2 regions of the Pseudoalteromonas distincta genome follow, and region 1 is predicted to be linked to the other one. Evidence: predicted binding sites of a transcription regulator. Region 1 holds the regulator's gene; the other holds the start of a gene.
The links. Region 1 encodes MetJ, which represses methionine synthesis genes. Its sites were predicted from a motif close to TAGACGTCTAGACGTCTA; they were not measured.

Region 1 (10,448 bases):
AAAGCACCTTAGGGTGCTTTTTTTGTGTCTAAAATTTACCACTTCTTATCATATTTAGCTTGCTCGAGCTACATCACACCTTGCATAACTATTTCCTATTCTTATTCTGAGTATGCATAAACCTTTACAGACAAATTGATAGATATTCTCTATATTTTAAATAGTACAAATTTTAACTAGGTTGATAAAAGTAGCTAACGTGGGCTTATCTGTTTTTAAAGTAGTGTAGTAGGCTGTTATTTTAAGTTTATGATGATGCATTAAACATACATTTTTTTAATATTGTAGTAGACATAAACGCACCTCAAAACTTACTTTTTTGGTGAATTTTTATTTATCAAATGTTTATATAATCCTGCAAAGTTACTGAAAAACCTCTTAAAATTAAAGGATATAGCATATAACAGGATAGACCTGATATTGCTTGGAATTTAAAAATAATAAGGGTATCGTACCCCAAGACTCCACCTCTCACTTTAACTTAAATTGCAGGATACCATCGCGTTATGTCTGACTTTCGTGAACAAGCACTACATTATCACTCACATCCCGTACCTGGTAAAATTAGCATTGAGCTAACAAAACCAGCTGAAACAGTTCAAGACTTAGCCCTAGCTTATAGCCCAGGTGTCGCTGAGCCTGTACGTGAAATTGCCGCAGATCCTGCAAATGCATATAAATATACCGGTAAAGGTAACATGGTTGCGGTTATCACTAATGGTACTGCAATTCTCGGCTTGGGTAATTTAGGTCCTTTAGCGTCTAAACCCGTAATGGAAGGCAAGGCGTTATTGTTTAAACGTTTTGCAGGGCTTGATTCTATTGATATTGAAGTAAAGCACAAAACAACAGAAGACTTTATTAACACGGTGGCCAATATTGCTGACACATTCGGTGGTATTAACCTTGAAGATATTAAAGCACCAGAGTGTTTTGAAATTGAAAAAGCATTAATAGAGCGTTGTAGCATTCCTGTTTTTCATGACGACCAACACGGCACCGCCATTGTTACGGCTGCCGGCATGTTAAATGCGCTAGAAGTACAAGGTAAATCAATTGAAGATGCAATAATTGTATGTTTAGGTGCAGGCGCTGCTGCAGTTGCGTGTATGGAACTGTTAATTAAGTGTGGTGCACTGCGTGAACACATTTATATGCTTGACCGCAAAGGTGTTATTCATACTCGTCGCGATGATTTAAATGAATATAAACAGCTTTTTGCTAACAATACCGATAAACGCACATTGCAAGATGTAATTGCAGATGCTGATGTGTTTGTTGGTGTTTCGGGTCCTAACTTGTTAGCTGCCGAAGATTTAAAACTAATGGCAGAAAAACCGGTCGTGTTTGCATGTTCAAACCCAGATCCAGAGATCGATCCTGCACTTGCTCACGGCGCACGCAACGATTTAATTATGGCAACAGGGCGCTCTGATTACCCTAACCAGGTTAACAATGTTTTATGTTTCCCGTTTATTTTCCGTGGTGCACTTGATGTACGTGCAAGCGCGATTAACGATGAAATGAAAATTGCTGCAGTTGAGGCTATTCGTAGTATTGCCAAAGAGCCTGTACCTGCAGAAGTTTTAAAAGCCGCAGGCGTAGATAAGCTAGAGTTTGGTGCGCAGTACATTATTCCAAAACCAATGGATCCGCGTTTACTACCGCGTATAGCTAAAGCTGTAGCACTTGCTGCGGTAGAGTCGGGTGTTGCGCAAATTGACTTACCTGAAAATTATATGGCGTAATATATATAACGCTTAAACAAAAAAACCTCAGCAATGCTGAGGTTTTTTGATTAAAAAGGTAACGATTTATTCTTCGTTTAAAATAGGCACTTCTAAACCCATTTCTTGCATTATCTTTTTGACTTCTTCTGGTACTTTTTCTGCGTTGTCTTTACGTAAGTCATCGTCATTTGGTAAAGGTTGACCAGTAAAGGCATGCAAAAACGCCTCACATAGCAATTCACTATTTGTTGCATGGCGAAGGTTGTTGATTTGACGACGCGTACGCTCATCCGTTAAAACTTTTAATACATTTAGCGGGATCGAAACGGTGATCTTTTTAACTTGCTCTGATTTTTTCCCGTGTTCTGCGTATGGGTGAATATACTCACCATTCCATTTAGCCATAAGATGTATCGTTGCCTCAGATTATTAATTTCTCACACGGTATAAAAAGCGTGTAAATATGCGTGAAATTCTATCGATTTAAAAAAGATAGTCAAATAATAGATACCGATCTATCTTAATAAGCCTATTTGGGATGTAAAAATAAGCTCATTTTTGTGAGCTAAAATGTGATACTAGCAAACGCCTCTCCTAACTTTAGCCATCTAGAGCTTTAAAATGCTTTGACTTATTAAAACGGATAACTTACTCTTTTAGACGTCTAAACATCCAAATTAATCAGGTGACGAATATGAGCGAAAAAAACAAAGCGACCATTGCTGTACGTAACGGCGTTGATGCTGATAAACATCATGGTGCAGTGGTGCCGCCAATTTATTTATCAACGACTTATTCGTTTGCCGACTTTGATACCAAGCGTGAGTATGATTATGGGCGCAGTGGTAACCCTAATCGTGATATTTTAGCAGAGACGCTTGCTAAGCTTGAAGGCGGCGCTCGTGGCATAATTACGGCCACTGGTATGGCTGCCGTGCATTTAGCTACTCAGCTACTTAACAGTGACGACACGTTAGTAATTCCACATGATTGTTATGGTGGTAGCTATCGTTTATTTACATCATTACAAAAACGCGGACTATTGAAGCTTGAAGTATTAGATTTAACAAAAGAAGAAAGCCTTCAACAAATTTTAGCAATTAAACCTAAGCTTATTTGGATAGAGACTCCAAGTAACCCAGTACTTCGTTTAACCGATATTAAAGCGGTTACTGATGTTGCTAAGCAATGCGGTGCATTGGTTGCCGCAGATAACACGTTTTTGTCTCCTGCCTTACAAAACCCTATTAAGTTTGGTGTAGATATTGTGGTGCATTCAACTACTAAATATATTAACGGGCACTCAGATGTAGTGGGCGGCGCTGTTATTGCTGCAACACAAGAGCTTGGTGATGAGCTTGCTTGGTGGGCAAATAATATTGGTATTACGGGCGCCCCTTTTGATAGTTATTTAACGCTTCGTGGTCTACGTACTTTAAATGTGCGCTTAAGGCAGCACCAAGAAAATGCGCTAGCAATAGCTAAGTACCTTGAAAGCTCCAATTTTGTAAGCCAAGTTTACTATCCTGGACTTGAGTCGCATCCTCAACATGAACTTGCTAAAGCACAACAACTTGGCTTTGGTGGCATGGTTAGTTTTGATATTAAAGGCGATATAAACGACGCTGCAGCATTTTTAACTAGTCTTAAAACGTTTAGTTTAGCTGAGTCACTAGGTGGCGTAGAGAGTTTAATTTGTCACCCCGCAACTATGACGCACGCAGGCATGGAGGCAAAGGCACGTTTAGAAGCGGGTGTGGGCGATACGCTTATTCGTATTTCGGTTGGGATTGAAGATATACACGATTTAATAGCTGACTTTGAACGAGTATTTGAACTTGTAAAACCAGGGCAAAATAAAAATGTTGGCCGTGTAGGCAAAGGTGCTGGCACTTCTGGTGGAAACGTTAAATTAAGTGCAGCCCGTCCAGCGCTTTGGTAAGTAATACCAATCCGCAATAATACCTAGGGCGTGTTGATCTTTGGTGGGTGAATTTGCAGCAGTATGTTTGGTTTTTAGGCAAGGCGGAGCCTATGTAGTGTGGTTATTCCCCATGAATAGGCGATAACGCAGCATAAATACCAAACATGCGCTGCCCTTTGGGTTCTTTCTAGGGACGATTAACTCTTTGTTGCCTACATGGATGTAGGTAAGGGGCGTGAGCAGGACGCGGAAGCTTTGCTCGGTTTTTACTTAGCCCACTAGGTTACAAACCTCGCGCCGCGATTTAATCTTCCTTGGATTGAACAAATTTCAATCCACAAAGATCAACACGCCCTAATCAATTTGAGGGATTAAACCGCACGATAACATCGTTAAAAATTCCTAATATAGAACAACTAAATAACGAAATTTTTGCCTTGTTATCGATACGGTTTTCTTACCTCAAAATAGACAACTTAATTAAGCGAATTGGTATAAATATGGTCAATTGTGTACATAAATTTGGTGGTTCAAGCTTAAGCTCTAGTGAGCGCTATCAAAGCGTAGCTAAAATAATTATAGGGCATACTCAGCCGGGCGACTGTGTTGTAGTGTCTGCTGCAGGTAAAACTACAGATACACTTGTGTCGTTGTGGCAAAGTTATCAGCTGCAAGACACGCAAGCTGTCGCTGATATTTTACTGCAGTTAAATAACCATCAAAGCGATTTAATTGAGCAGTTGTTACAAGCTGATTTAAAGCGCAGCGCACTTAAAACACTAAATACCGAGCTTAGTAATATTGCAGAACTTGCTCAAGCTGAGCAGCTAAAAGAGGCTGCGTTACTTGCGCATGGGGAACTGTGGTCAGCACGTTTACTCGCTACTTATTTACAGCAGTTAAATATTGAGGCGTGTGCTCAAGATGCCCGTAGTCTTTTTACCTTAAACGATGGTGAATTAATGCATGCGCAAAATGCGCAGCAATGTCGACAGTCAATTTTGCCTAATAAGATAAATGTTGTTACTGGGTTTATTGCCGCTGATACGAAAGGTGAGACCGTAACACTTGGACGCAACGGTAGCGATTATAGTGCAACACTACTTGCTAATTACTGTAATGCTAAGCAAGTATGTATTTGGACCGATACACAGGGAGTGTTTAGCACTGATCCTCGCAAGGTAAAAAAAGCGATTAAATACGGCAAAATTTGTCGCGGGCAAGCTAATTTATTAGCTCGTTTGGGTAACCCTGTATTACATGCAAAAACACTATCGCCACTTAAAAACAGCGATATTAAGCTAGCTGTTCGTAGTAGTTTTGATGTGCAAGCAAGCCCAACAGATATAGTAAAAGAAGGTTCAGTAAAGAAAAAGCGCTTTATAACCACGCTGCAAAATGTTGATCTGTTAATGGTTGAAGGATTAAGTGAAGGTGAGGTCGCAAGCGTTAGTCAGCTTATTCAGCATAGCCTTCATCATTTTAACCATAATGGTGAAGTGTATTTAGTAGTACCGGCTGCCCAAACATATCAAGTTATTAATTACTTTGCTGGTAGAGCTAATATTAGTGAGTCAAATTTAAATGGCTGTGCAATTGTTGCCCCTGAGCAAGACGTTAGCGTACTTAAACTGCAAGCTTTAGAACTATTAGCTGAGCAGACTATAAAGCCGCGTTTTGTGCATCAAGATAATGGTTATGTTTTATTACTAACAGACCAATTTATAGATAGCGATATACAAAGCGCCTTACACGATAAGCTAATCAATAAAGGCCAAGAAATAGCCGTTATAGTTGCGGGCCTTGGCAATGTAGGCGATGCTTTTATTGAGCAGTTATCGGCACAATTTGAGCGTTTATCAGACGACTTTAGTATTAAATTGGTAGCGCTGGTTCGCTCTAAACATATGTTATTTAATGCAAGTGGCATAAATATACCGCAATGGAAAACGCAGTGGCAGCATGAGGCGAATAGCTATGAAGCTGCGGATTTACTTAATGCGATAAGCGAGCTTGACTACGAACATAAAGTGTTAATTGATATTACCGCAAGTGAGCAGTTTAGCTTTTTATATACAGATTTTGTAGACAGAGATTGTCATTTAATTAGTGCTAACAAATATGCAGGTACAGCACCGACTTCTTGGTATAAAGCACTTCGTAGTAACCTTGGCGAACGTAATTTACATTGGCGATATAATACAAGTGTAGGCGCAGGCTTACCTATCAATTTTGCTTTGGCTGATTTGCAAAATAGTGGTGATAAAATTACGCGTATTGAAGGCGTATTCTCGGGTACGCTTTCGTGGTTATGTAGTAAGTATGATGGTACGACTGCTTTTTCTGAGTTGGTATTAGAAGCACAGAAAATGGGGTTCACAGAGCCTGACCCTCGCGAGGATTTATCTGGACGAGATATGCAGCGTAAGTTACTTATTTTAGCCCGAGAGTTAGGTATAGAGCTTGAGCTTGATGATATTAGCTTATCGGCATTAATGCCCGGCGAGCTTGCGCTAGGAAGCTGGGAATACTTTCTAAACAATAAAGCCCAGCTAGATGCATTCATTGAAGAGCATGCTGATACAGCAAAAGCTAATAACTCAGTACTGAGATACACAGGCCTATTAGATATAACAAAAACTGAAGTTATCGCTAAAGTAGGAATTACGTATGTGCCCAATGGAGATGCGTTAGCAAACCTTACACCTGGCGATAATATTTTTGTAATTAATAGCAAATGGTATAGTGATAACGCGCTTGTGATTCAGGGGCCTGGGGCTGGGAAAGAAGTAACCGCTGCGGGTGTACACTCTGACTTATATTGGCTTGTTCAAAACTTAAAATAAGCGATTATTTAAATTAAAACGGCAGCTTAAATAAGCTGCCGTTTTTTGTATTACAGAGATATTATTAAAATAGCTCTTCTTCGGTTTTTGTGTCTTCTTCAAATATATCGCTAGGCTGAGATAGCACATACTTTGTCGGTGCAGTGCCTTTTTCGAAGTATTCAAAGCGGCTGGTGTAGTCATTTTTGTGGCTTAGCAAACCAGTGGCTAAATCAATACGAATCGAAACAAGCCCCTCAGGTGGCTCAATTGGCGCTTCAGGTGTTCCCTCAAGTGCGGCTTTCATAAATTCAATCCATGCAGGCTGCGCTGTTTTAGCCCCCGATTCAGCACCAGATATTTGGCTGCTATCTAAGTTGTTATTATACGTAGAACGGCCAAGAGCGTTACCTGGGTTATCAAAGCCCACCCACACTGAAGTCATTACTTTACTGTTAAAACCACTAAACCAGGTGTCTACAGAATCGTTAGTTGTGCCTGTTTTACCCGAAAGATCACGACGTTCTAAAGCTTGTGCGCGCCAACCTGTACCACTCCAACCCGTTTTATGGGCCCAACTACCGCCGCCCCAAATACCACTGTGCATTGCATCAGCAATTAAAAATGCATTCTGCTTAGAAATAATTCTCGGTGCACATTTTTTTGTTGGCTCCACATCAGCACTACTATTATGAAGTGAGAATTCATTATGTGTTGGTAAAGACTCTTCGTCACAGGCAAGGGCAGGGTTTGCTTTAAACAATACATTACCGTAAGCATCTTGAATTTCTGAAATAAAGTAAGGTTCAATTAAGTGGCCACCATTGGCAAATGCACTCATCCCACGGGCAAGTTCAAGTGGAGTAATGGAAGCACTACCCAGTGCTAATGATTCACTGCGATTAATGTCTGAATCTTTAAAGCCAAACTTTAATAAATGATCAGCTGTACGTTGTAATCCAACGCCGCGTAGTAAGCGCACCGAAATAACGTTTTTAGACTGTGCTAAGGCACGGCGAATTCTTATCGGACCATTATATACAGCAGGGCTGTTTTTAGGGCGCCATGCTACGCCTTGGCTTTTATCCCATTGGTTTATAGGAGCATCGTTTAATATAGACGCAAGCGTGTAACCTTTTTCAAGTGCTGCTGAATATATAAAAGGTTTTATATTAGAACCTACTTGACGCTTTGCTTGTACCGCTCGGTTATATTGACTTTGTTCAAAGCTGTAACCACCTACAATAGCTTTAATTCTTCCATCTTGTGGGTCGAGTGACACAATAGCACTTGATGCTTCTGGTATTTGGCTTAGTAAGTAGCTGTCATCTTCATTTTTACGCACCCATATTTGCATTCCTGGCGTTAAAATATCTGTAGCTGCTTTTGGAGCAAAACTTTGGCGGTAACGAGTAATATATTTACGCGCCCATTTTAAGTTATCCCAAGTAAGAGTTGTGCGCTCGCCACTTTTAAGTAATACCGACGCTGTTTTGTCATTAACACTAAGCACGGCTGCTGCTTTCAAAGTACCCAACTCATTTACGCTTTGTAATTTATTGAGTATTTGTTGCTCAGTTAAAGCAGGTTGTGTTTCAGGGTCCCATAAAACATCTGTTGGTCCTCTAAAACCATGGCGCATATCATAATTATGTAAGTTGTTTACAAGTGCGTTTTGCGCTGCTTTTTGAACTTTAGACTCTACCGAGGTGAAAATTTTAAAACCTGAGTTGTAAGCTTTATCTATTCCATAACGCGAGACCATTTCAGCGCGCACCATTTCAGAAATATATGGGGCGTATAAATTTATTTCAGCACCATGAAAATAAGCGGTGATAGGTTGGCTCGTTGCTTCGTTATATTCTTCTTGAGTAATATAATTTTCAGTTAATAAACGCCCTAATACAACATTTCGGCGTGCTTTTGCACGCGTTGGGTTACGAATTGGGTTTAAAGCTGAAGGGGCCTTCGGTAAACCTGCAATCATCGCCATTTGTGCAAGTGTTAAATCTTTTAACTCCTTACCGTAATAAACTTGTGCTGCAGCACCAATACCAAAAGCGCGATTACCTAATTCTATTTTATTAAGGTAAAGCTCTAAAATTTCGTCTTTTGTTAATACACCTTCGATATGTAGCGCTATAAATATTTCTTTAACTTTACGAATATATGCTTTTTCGCGAGTTAAAAAGAAATTACGAGCAAGCTGCATAGTAATAGTACTTGCGCCTTGTTTTTTCTCGCCGGTAGATATAAGAACAATAGCCGAACGTACAATACCTATAGGATCTATGCCTATATGATCGTAAAATCGATTATCTTCTGTCGCTAAAAATGCATTAATGAGGGTTTGAGGAATTTCATCAATAGTCACTGGAATACGACGCTTTTCACCAAATTGATTGATTAAAAGCCCATCTTTTGTGAATACTTGCATAGGAGTTTGTAATTGCACGTCTTTTAAAACTTGCACACTGGGGATATCAGGTTTAACGTAGTAATAAAGACTGACCAAAGTGATCAGACCAATTAACACACAAATGATAAAAAATTGTAAAGTTCGTTTTAATAAAATCACTTATATTTCCCTAAATGGACTCCCAATTGCGAGTTTTGACTGCTAGTATATATTGATTAAAAAATGAATAATATTTTTTCAGATAAAAATTATAACTTGTTTATTATTAAAACAAAGGCCAAGTTGAAACATGCTAAGTCAACTATTTCAAAAACCGTCCCCGATGATGGTAGGAATTGATATTGGATCGCACTCTATCAAAGCGGTGCTTTTACGTGAAATTGAAACTGGATTTCGACTAGAAGCACTTGCAATTGAGCCGATGCCAAAAGGTGCGATGAGTGAGCGCACAATCCAAGATATTGAAGCGATTGGTAACGTTATTACAAAATTAAGAAAAAAATTACCGAAGTCGTTAAAATCTGCTGCAGTGGCTGTTTCTGGCCAAACAGTTATTACAAAAGTGATCTTCATGGATGTATCGTTAACAGATGCTGAACTTGAATCGCAAATTGAAATTGAAGCTGATAGTTTAATCCCTTACCCCCTTGATGAAGTGAGCCTCGATTTTGAGAAGCTTTCGACGAATGAGGCCGATCCTAGCAAAATGAATGTTTTGCTTTCGGCTGCTCGTACTGAGAGTGTTGAAGCACGGGTGGGCGCTTTAGAAGCCGCAAATTTAGAGGCCAAAATAGTAGATGTAGAAAGCTACGCATTGAGCCGTGCTATGGACGTTTACTATCAACAATTACCTAGCGATGCATTTAATAAGTGTGTGGCTGTGGTCGATATTGGCGCAGTTTTAATGCTTGTGAGTGTTGTGCAAGCTGGGGAAACCATTTATACCCGTGACCAAGTTTTTGGTGGCGATCAATATACAAATAGTATTGTTGCTTATTATAATAAAGGCTTTGATGAAGCCGAAATAGGCAAAACATCAGGTGATTTACCGCCAAACTATACCTTTGAAGTATTAGCCCCTTTTCAAACTTCGTTACTTCAACAAGTTCGCAGAGCTGTGCAAATGTTTTTAACAACCAGCGGTAAAGAGCAAATAGATTATATTGTATTAACGGGCGGTACATCGATGATAAAAGGTATCGACCGATTGCTTATTGAAGAACTCGGTATCCACTCAGTTGTTGCAGAGCCTTTTGTAAATATGGAAATTTCCCCAAAGGTAGACCGTAATATAATGCAGCGTCACAAAACGCAGTTTGCAATTGCAACAGGGTTGGCATTAAGGAGTTTTTCAACATGCCACATATAAATCTACTGCCTTGGCGTGAATCACAACGCGAAGAATCGAAAAAGAAATTTGTAACTATACTTGTTGGTGTCGTTATACTTTGTTTTGTAAGTATGTACTTATTAAGCTCTTTTTATAGCGCTTTAAAAGACGGTCAAAACTTAAAGAATAATTATTTAAGCTCAGAAATTAGCATGCTAGA
Region 2 (10,448 bases), 410 kb from region 1:
AGCTGTTGCCAAATTGCATGACGCATAATACTGCACTGCCTTAAGTTGATATAAAATAGCCTTTTCCCAAGTCTAACGGATTTAGCCATCAAGGTGTTAATCCCTTAGTTATTTGTTCTGGTTATTAGATATAACTAGGGACGATTAACTCTTTGTTGCCTACACGGATGTAGGTAAGAGGCGTGAGCAATACGCGGAAGCTTTGTTCGGTTTTTACTTATTCTTACAGGGATGTAAGTCAGTAGAATAACGCAGGAGCAGTTATCGAGCCCACTAGGTTACAAACCTCGCGCCGCGATTAAATCTCCCTTGGATTGAACAAATTTCAATCCACAGAGTTCAACACGCCCTAGCACCCAGAAATGATATTTTAAATACGTACCCATTCTTTAGATTAAGTTATACGACAGTAGCTAAAATGACCAATGCATACTTAAAATATAATAAATTAATAAAAATCAGTAGTTAACAACATATGACAGTTATCCTGTCATATGTCAAAATACACACTGGCGTACAGCTGACGGCGTAAATAACAAAAACAAACGCTAAATTAGCATCATCAACTCAACAAGGATAACGATGATGAAAAACGATATATTAAATACAAAAAAATTAGGTTACAAATTTTACTTTCAAGATGGCGACAATCAAATAGCCTGTTTTGGCAGCTACTTTACAGGCAAAGAAGAAATCTACGTCAACGACGATTTAGTTAGTAGTAAGCGTAGCGTTGGTAGAAAAAGCACGCATACATTTGAATTTAACGAACATAACTACCAAGTTAAATATCACATGCTAAATATTATCACTGGCAAGCTTGAATGTACTTTTTTTAAAAATAATGAGCAAATAAAGCAGCAAGAACAAACTGTACTTCCTTTTATTAAAGATCCGAAAAGAGCCGTCCTCTTTTTTTCTGCCTGTGTACTTGCCGGATACTTAGGTGGGTATTCAACCTTTGCGCTAATTGACTTAGTGGTAGGTAAATAAACGCATGCAACTTAACCCTAAAACAATAAAAGAACTTAGGCAGCAATTTAATTGGACGCAACAGCAACTTGCCGATGCCTGCGATGTAAGCTTACGTACCGTTCAGCGTGTAGAAAAAGAAGGTGCGGCATCAAAAGAAACCACAATGGCTTTATGCGCAGTATTTGAAGTGCGCCAAGGCGAGCTCATAAAATTGGACGACTTAGAAGAAGATGAAACGGTTAAAGCCCAATCAACGCAAAAGTTTATTGTAGCTATTGCTATAAGCTCTTTAATTAGCTTTACACTCGGAGTTGGCTGTATGCTATTAATAACTAGCTTATGATATTAGTAACAAGCCTATGCTTTCGCTTAAAGTATTAATATAAAAATGCCCCAGAGCTTTAAGCACTGGGGCATTTTTTATACATTTAAAGATAGTTTAAAAACTGCTTAAATTATTGAAATACTTTATCGACTTTCATCACTTCAATATTTTTTGCAGGAATTGCTAATTTATAATCAGCAATTACTTTATCCTCAGCAACCAACTCAGCAGGTTTATTAGTGTTGTAAATCATTGGCGATGTTTGCTGCGATGCTAAACGTTTTTGCATATCAGCGCCGTCACCAGTAATAAATACATAGTGAACATTGTCTGTTTGTAAGTTTTCTTTAATAACGCGATTAACATCAGCAAGCGTTAGCGTTTTAAGTTTATTAGTTACGTAACTTACAAAGCTATCAATGTTGTAAAATTCGCTATCAAGCGCGTAACCTAATTGGCGATTTTGACTTGCAACCATTTGCGGCACAAAGTTAATTAAAAAGTTACGCGTAGCTTCAAAGTCGTCTTCGCTCATACCATTTTTAATTAGCTTATCTAGCTCAAACAAAGCGGTACGTGTTGCAAAGTGCGCATCGTTATTAGAGCGAAGTGGGCGTAACCACACTTGAAATATTTGCTCTGAGCGCCCTAGGTTTGCATCTGGCTTGGTTTGAAACATACCACGTGGAAAGTATTCAATGTATGCGTAATCGCCATAGTTCATGCCGCGAGTTTCACGAATGCGCTCATATAAAAAGCTGTTAGAACTACGGTGCTCACCAAAGTACGAACGCACAAGCCAAAGGGCTGTCCAGTCTTCGCTACTTCTAATTGTATCAATAGGGAAACCAAACGATACCGCCGTCGATTGCGCTGACTTTTCTACAATAGTTGCATGATGACCTTTAAGCGCTGGCGCATCAGGAATACTTAAACGGCTTTGCTCACCCTTTGGTAGCGTTGCAAAATCGCTCATCATTTTAGCTCTAAGGTTTGCAGGCACAGCCCCAATTAAGCCAACCGTGAGTTTAGATTGCGTAAGCTCGCTGTTATAAAACGCTTTAACATCATCTAGTGTCAACGCTTCTAAATCCGAAATATCACCGTAGTTGTAACTTTCGTAAGGGTGATTTTTGTAAAGTGCACTGTATAGCACTTCTTTACCTAGCTCTTCATCGTTAGATGCTTTTAAGCCTGATTTAATACCATCGATCATTTCTTTTTTAAGGCGTTTAAAGTCATCGTCTCTAAAGCCTGGGTTTAATAATTGATCGCTCACAAGTGAATACCACTGCGCTGCATTGTCTTTATGAATGCGCCCTTGGAACGACAGCATTTCTTTATCTATTTGATAGCCAAAGCTACCCGCAAGCGGATAAAGTGCTTTTTGAATATCTTTATAGCTTGTCGCCTCTGAGCCACCTTGTGCAAGCATAGCCGCAGTGAGTGCAGCAACACCTTTTTTACCTTGTGGGTCGGCAGCCGCGCCGGTATTGAATAAAAAGTTAACATCGATTAATGGCGAGCTATTGGTTTTATCAAGTACTTTAAATGCAGGCTTCGCAGGTGCTTGTTCAAGCTTTGCAGTAAGCGCATTTAAATTAACTTCTTGCTCAAAACCTGGGGCTTTATCAAGTGCCGACATTGTTAATGTGGTACGTGCGTTATCAGTAAAGTATTTATTAGCAACGGCTTTGATATCTGCGCTGGTGATGTTATCTGCCGATTTATACAGCTGGTTTATAACCTCAGGATCGCGCTCAAAATGCATGTAGCTGGCAAGGGTTGATGCAATCGCTTGCGACGAATCTAAGCCATTAATAAAGCTGTATTTAAGATTCGATTTTAAATCACTGAGCTTTTGCTCATCAACAAGCTCAGTGCGTGCTTTTGCATAAGTTCGATTAATGGCATCGCGCGCAGTGGCTAAATCGTCTGCGTTTTCTACTTTAACAAATACGTGTAATAAACCCGGATCTTTAGTCTCTGGGTTATAGGTAAACATTTGGCTGGCAATTTGTTTGTCGACCACTAGCTCTTGATATAAATCTGAATTACTTGAAAAATAAAGCTGTGAGATTAAATCTAGTGCCGCTCTGTCTTTTTTAGCAGGCTCCCACGCAGCGCCTTTGTAAGATACAAGTAACCAATGCCCTGGTAGCGCTTCATCTTGCTGGTGCAAATATTTTGGTGCTTGTTGAACAGGTTCTGCTTTAATGTCAGCAACATAGTTACCCTTTTTCCAGCTGCCCCAATGCTTTTTAACCATTGCCATTGTTGCTTGTGGGTCTACATCGCCCACAATAACAAGTGACACATACTCAGGTTTATAAAATTTAGCAAAAAACTCTTTCCCGTACGCCATTTGATCTGGCATGGCTTCTATGTCTTTAAAAAAGCCCATAGTGGTGTGTTTATACGTGTGCTTATCAAACGCTTCTTCGCGTACAGCGCTTAATAATTTACGAATTGGACTCGCGTTGTTTTTTAAGTACTCACCTTTTACCGTTTGTGCTTCGGTTCTAAATTGCTCTTCGGTGTAAGTTAAGTTTTGAAAAATATCAGCTTCAAGCTCAAGTACTTTATCAAGATGCTGCTTTGAAAAGTTTAAATGGTAATTTGTGTAATCGTTTGTTGTATAAGCGCGGTTATCAACACCTGAATTTTTTAATATGTCTGAGTACACATCTTCAGGGTATTTTTGTGAGCCTTTAAACATCATGTGTTCAAAAAAGTGAGCAAAGCCTGTTTTACCCTCTTCAACTTCGTTACGCGATCCAACCGATACCGGAATTTGCAGCGATACGACATCAGGGTAATCGGTTTTAACAACCATGACACGTAAGCCGTTTTCTAGCTCTTCAATTAAGTAATCTTGTGAAAAAACACGGTCATCAGCTTTATTTACTTGTTCTTGTTGTGCTGTTGTTTGCGTGCTTTGGTTTTGTTGCATGGCGCAACCTGTTAACGCCAGCGATACCGCTAAGCTGGTTGCTAATAATTTAAATTTCATTGTTGTCCCTTTTTAAATTGAGCAAATTTGTTGTCAGATTTAACTCTTTAATTATGCCCCAAAGCCAATAAATATAAGAGCCCCAAGGGAATTTATTATGTAAACAACTGTGTCAATTATAAATAATGGGAACAAGCACTATGAATAAACATCATGTTAATTGAAAAACTTTCATTAAATAAATCTATCTAGACGTCTAAATGGCTGCTATATTAAATCCATCAAAACAAACTTAGCTGGAATGAGGATTATGGCTTTATCACTAAAAGAGAAGATAGTGGACACCAATCAAGGTGTTTATCTTATTGGTACTACCCCGCCTAAAATTGGCACCGATAAAGCGCAATTAAAAACCATTGCAGAAAAGCTATTAGGTCGCTTACACGAAATTGAATACGACGGCGTGATAATTTACGACATTCAAGACGAAAGCAGCCGAACTAATCAAGACCGTCCATTTGCGTTTAAACAAACCGTTGATCCGCGTGAATACAGCCATTTACTTCGTAATTTATCTGCACAAGATGTGATTACTTATAAAAGTGTGGCGCAGCGTGGCGTAGGCGAATTTAAAGATTGGCTAAGTGAAACTAAAAACGACTACGATTTACAAAATGTTGTTTTAGTAGGTAGCCCATCATCGATAGGCGATATAAAGCTAAGCCTGCCAGATGCGTATAAAGCATTGGCTGAGCAATCAGATGATTTCTTTTTAGGTGGCGTTACGATTGCCGAGCGCCATTCAAGTAAACGAAATGAGCACGAACGATTAATAGAAAAAACAGCACAAGGTTGTCAGTTTTTTATATCGCAAGCTGTTTACGACGCACAAGCTACTATAGAGTTAATTACTAGCTACGCACGTACATGTAAAGCAAAAGGGATTACACCTCAACGTATTATATTAACGTTTACCCCATGCGGCGGCGAAAAAACCTTAGAGTTTATGCAATGGTTGGGTATCTCAGTGCCAGAGGCAACTAAATGGCGCATGCTTGATGCAGACAATACATTAAGCGAATCGGTCCGTATTTGCCGCGAAAACCTCGACCTAATACTTAAAAGCTGTGCGCACCTAGACGTGCCACTGGGCTTAAATATTGAAAGCTTAACAAACCGTAAAGAAGAAATTGATGCGTCAATTAACCTATACCGTTTATTAAAGGCCATTATGGAATTAAACCTTGCGGAAAAGCTAATAGCTTAAAGGCTAGGTAAGAGCTAATTAACACCCTTCTTGGCAAGCCTCATGGCTTGCTTTTTTATGTCCGTACTTTGAAAAATAAATTAATAAGTACAAGTAAAAATTTGCAGCTTAAGCTATTCATTGAAGCTCTTTTTGGTTATTACTCTCAAGCCTTTTTAAGGCAAACCCCATAGAGGAGCACATAACACCAAAAATAATTCCCTCATCAGATATAAATCTAATGCTAGGAAGCGCTTCAAATAAGCTTATTATTGCTAATGAAAAAATAAAACCTATCGCAGAAAAAACCAGCCAAGTTTTTGTGGCATGAGTCATGACGAACTTCCTTTTATTATTGTGCTTTTTTAGCGAGCCTATACGCTTGTTTATTTTTATACATTGCGTGGTCGGCATCATTCAATAGCGCTTCAAAGGGCTGCTTTTGTTTATTAGTAAAACTATAACCAATGCTGAGCGATAAATCGCAAACACCTTCTTTTAGTAAAGCATTTGTATACTCAGTCGAAATTTTATCCATAATGTAGTTAATTTTGCTTTTATCACTTAATTGCATTACTGCAACAAACTCATCACCACCTAAACGCCCTACTATGTCGGCATCTCTTAAATGGTTTTTTAGCGTATCAGCCAAAATAATTAAGGCTTTGTCACCTACTTCATGACCAAAGGTGTCGTTTAATTTTTTAAAGTCGTTTATATCTATAAACAAGCAACATACGTCGAATCCCAAACGCAGTGCTAAATTAAGCTTTTGCTGAGCTAGTAAGTTAAGTGCTCGGCGATTATAAATATCTGTTAATGAGTCTAACATGGCTATTTCGCGCATTTGTTCATAGCTGTAAACAAGCGCTAGGTCGTCTTCAATTAAATCGCGTAGTTGCTCTATGAGCTCAAAGTATTCATCGGTATAGCTAGTTATTTTAGTGTCTTTTAAGCATAGCGTGCCAAATACTTCACCTTCTGGCCAATGAATAGGTAAGCCTAGGTAGGATTCAACGCCATCCTCAACTACTTCTGGTAGGGTGTTCCATGCATCGTTATTGCTTGCATCATTAACATATAAAATATTATTAGTTTCAGCGACGTGCCGACAAAAAAGAGGTGTTTGAGGGGGAAGTATCGGGTTGGTTTCAAAGCTTGAGCCACCTTCGTTATTTCTAATAACAACGCGATAGCCTTTGCTTGTTGCCTGAACTATATAACCAGACGGGGCTGAAAAAAGCCCCGTGATAAGGTCCATTGTTTTTTGCCATTTATGCAAAGATATTTGGCCATCAACACCAGAGAATGCCCATTTATCAGTTTCAAACATTAACTTTACCTCGGCTATTTAATAGCTCCAGTATAGGCAAAAAAGTAAAGTAAAAGCTATTATTTACGACGTCTACTTGGCTCTCTTTTACCTGTAATGCGTTTTTTATCGCGATCTTTTCGCGATTTATTCGTATTTTTACGATTATCTTTGGGCTTTTTATTTAAGTCAGGCTCGTAACCTTCTAACCACTGCGGCGTTAAACGCGTATCGAGTAATACTTCAATTTCTTCTAGCAGCCATTGCTCATCAAGACTTACCAATGACATAGCAAGCCCTTGTTCACCAGCGCGACCTGTACGGCCAATACGGTGCACATAATCCTCGGCAATGTACGGCAGTTCAAAATTAATTACGTATCTAAGTGTAGAAATATCTAAACCACGCGCAGCGACATCGGTTGCAACAAGTACGCGTGTAATACCTTCTTTAAAGTTTTGCAGTGCACGGTCACGTGCGCCTTGCGATTTATCGCCATGGATTGATTCGGTTTTTAAACCGTCTTTACACATTTCTTTAGCGAGCTGATCGGCCATTTGTTTTGTGCGCGTAAAAATAAGCACTTGGCGCCAGTTTTTCATGCCAATCATATGCGATACAAGTTCGCGCTTACGGTCTTCATCTACAGCGTAAATAACTTGCTCTACTTCAACCGCAGCTGAGTTACGTTTATCAACTTCAATTAGCTCTGGGTTTTTAAGTAGTTTTTTACTGAGTTCAAACACGCTGTCATCAAACGTAGCTGAAAAGAGTAAAGTTTGGCGATCGCCCGGTATATGTCGCAATATACGTCTAATTTCATCAATAAAGCCCATATCAAGCATGCGGTCGGCTTCGTCAAACACTAAAGAGTCTACGCTTGAAAGTACCACACTGCCTTTAACTATATGATCAAGCAAACGCCCTGGTGTGGCCACTATAACTTGTGCTGTTTTAAGTGCTTTTATTTGAGGGCCAATACTTGCACCACCATAGGCTAAAGCACCATTGATGTTAGTGCCTTGTGCGTACTTTTCAAAGCTGGCAAATACTTGCTGAGCAAGCTCTCGTGTTGGCGTTAAAATTACAACGCGGGCAAGGCCTTGCTCATCTTTTTTAGGGGTATTCAAAAGCTTATGTAATATAGGTAAAACAAAGGCGGCGGTTTTACCCGTACCTGTTTGCGCGCTGCCCATTACATCACTTCCGGCTAAAATAGGCGGAATAGTTTTAATCTGAATTGCGGTAGGCTGAGTGTAATTATTTTGCTCAATCGCTGTTAATAATAACGGGTCGAGATTAAGTGATGAGAACGTAGTGGCAGACATAGGCTTAGCTTTAAAATAACAAAGAGCGCTATTGTACGCATATTACTGTACTGCGTAAATTAACCAGTCCAGAAAAGTATTTAATCGTGATTGCTCTCTTTCGCTTTAGCGCTAAAACAATAAAAAAGGCGCTAAATAACTGTTGTATTTAGCGCCTTTTTTAATTTGCTGTAGCTTTAAGCTGGCTTTAGTGTCGCTTTACGTTCGTTGTAAAACGCTATTAAATCGTCAACTGTTGCTTGGCAGTATTCGCGAATACCCGAAACCACCATGTGCTTTTCACCACTACCCACTTTAACGCCGTTTTCTAACAGGTTAAAACGTAGTGTAATTTTTCCGCGCTTACCAGTGTACTCAAAGCTTGGCTCTGCAAATTCAAGTGTCGGCGCTGTAATATCAAGGTTATCAAGATTGATAAGCATTGATTCGTAAATTACCATTGGGCGCGCAGGGTTTATCATTACCTCTTGCTTGCCCATTAATGGAATAATTACATGCGGAAAAGTTGTACCAGAAAACTCAACATAATTTTTTATTAGACTATTAGTTAGTGCTGGGCATTGGCTGGTTTTACCGCTGCGCTTTACCTTTAAAATTACTTTTTCGCCATTGGTAACATCAAACTCATCTGCTCCCTCAGGGAAATGTAGTTTGGTGTTTTCATCAACCATACCGGCAAAAGTAAATTCCATTTGTTCACTAATACCGTAGCGGTCTAGTACCAATGAAAAAAGTAAGTCTCCTGGCGCGCAAAACTTTTTGGCATCTTTGTCATGAAGTGGATTGTAATCGTCAGCAACGCATTTAGCGAAGCGACAACCCTGCTCACGAGAGATAGAAACATAATCAGCATGCTGCTGAAAAAAAGGACTTAACATAGTTTGTTCACTGCTTAAACTGCTTATAACCTATCTATATTACCAGAAAAAAAATATTGAGAGGTCGAATCTGTTAGATTAATGGCTAAATAAAACAGAGTAATAAAAAACAATGACCTTTTATTTATTAGCACTATCAATTATATGTGTTTTTCCGTACTGCAAAATATCAATAATGCGGCAACCCCTTTGGCACTACTTAATGGCTTTAAGTGTAGTAAGTGGGTATTTTCAAGGTTATGTAAATTTGTATGCTCTGCTCAGCACTGGGCTTTACGTTGTTTTATACTACTGTGTGCTAAATGCAAAGTGGGCAATAATACGCGCTATTTTAAGTACTGTTTTTATAATTTCCTCACTGGCATTAGCACTTCATTGGGTGCCTGGTTTTAATAACCTCCCTATTGTTATAGATGAGCGTATTACAAGCGATGCGATTGCTTTTACCCTTTATGCTAATTTTGATAAAGCTATGGCTGGGTTATTCCTTTGTGCTTACTTTTATTCGAATAAAAAAGCTTTAAAAGCAGACTCTAATAAAGCAGGCCCATTAAACGTTAAACAACCTATTTTTATAATTATTGCTACTGTTTTAGCTTCGCTCACTGCGGCTTTAACACTTGGACTTGTAAGCTTTAACCCAAAAGTGCCCAACTTTTGGTTAGCCTTTATTGCTATTAATCTTTTATTTACCTGTGTAGCTGAGGAAGCTTTGTTTAGAGGTTTATTACAAACCAAACTTAGCCAAATAATCACATCTACTCGCCTAGCGCTACTTGCCCCAATAATGACAGCTGCAGTGTTTGCTTTGGCGCATATTGCTGGAGGATTTAACTATGTATTGGTTTCATTTATTGCAGGCTTAGGATATGGCTATATTTTTTATAAAACGCAGCGCTTAGCGTGGGCTATTTTATGCCATTGGTTAGTTAATGTTTGCCACTTCTTTTTGTTTACTTACCCTATGCTCAGTAAAATCTAAATACATTTACAAATGCTAACAATTTACTTAGTAGTAAACATTGCCCGCATTTAATTTTGTTAGTAATTTACTATTTCAAATAATAAATTAAGGGACTAATAAATATGCTACGTTTTATAATGGCAATAACAGTGCTGGCCACAATAACTGGTTGTTCAGGCATGACTTATCATACAGATATAGACAACGGTGTTTTATCTCAAGAAATTGGCACCTACGTTAATAAAAGAGATTTACAGCAATTTTATAGCGACCAAGAAGCACACGAAAGTGGCGCAACACTTTTAGGCCGAATAGAAGGTGAAAGCTGTGATGGCGACGGCATGGGCAGCAATAATGTAAGTTACAATCGCTCTAAATCAAACGCGATTGATTTACTTAAAGCTGATGCTATGCGCAGAGGCGGAAATGCTTTTACTATTAATTCTTGTAGTGAAACGTCTGTATCG

Region 2: FFU37_RS02435 (methylenetetrahydrofolate reductase) is a predicted target of MetJ. The motif match lies at 4,503-4,520, and genes of this name have one in related genera.

The regions. Positions count from the first base shown of each region.
Region 1 is NZ_CP040558.1:125,650-136,097, forward strand. Features, by position in the region: gene FFU37_RS00525 (malic enzyme-like NAD(P)-binding protein) at 507-1,748, shown strand; gene metJ (met regulon transcriptional regulator MetJ) at 1,815-2,135, opposite strand; gene metB (cystathionine gamma-synthase) at 2,425-3,672, shown strand; gene metL (bifunctional aspartate kinase/homoserine dehydrogenase II) at 4,155-6,500, shown strand; gene FFU37_RS00545 (penicillin-binding protein 1A) at 6,565-9,057, opposite strand; gene FFU37_RS00550 (pilus assembly protein PilM) at 9,188-10,267, shown strand; gene FFU37_RS00555 (PilN domain-containing protein) at 10,255-10,448, shown strand, end outside.
Region 2 is NZ_CP040558.1:539,349-549,796, reverse strand. Features, by position in the region: gene cysE (serine O-acetyltransferase) at 1-26, opposite strand, end outside; gene FFU37_RS02450 (hypothetical protein) at 586-993, shown strand; gene FFU37_RS02445 (helix-turn-helix transcriptional regulator) at 998-1,318, shown strand; gene FFU37_RS02440 (M16 family metallopeptidase) at 1,431-4,313, opposite strand; gene FFU37_RS02435 (methylenetetrahydrofolate reductase) at 4,564-5,520, shown strand; gene FFU37_RS02430 (hypothetical protein) at 5,638-5,835, opposite strand; gene FFU37_RS02425 (sensor domain-containing diguanylate cyclase) at 5,852-6,832, opposite strand; gene FFU37_RS02420 (DEAD/DEAH box helicase) at 6,892-8,139, opposite strand; gene FFU37_RS02415 (DUF3581 domain-containing protein) at 8,316-9,017, opposite strand; gene FFU37_RS02410 (CPBP family intramembrane glutamic endopeptidase) at 9,130-9,999, shown strand; gene FFU37_RS02405 (hypothetical protein) at 10,104-10,448, shown strand, end outside.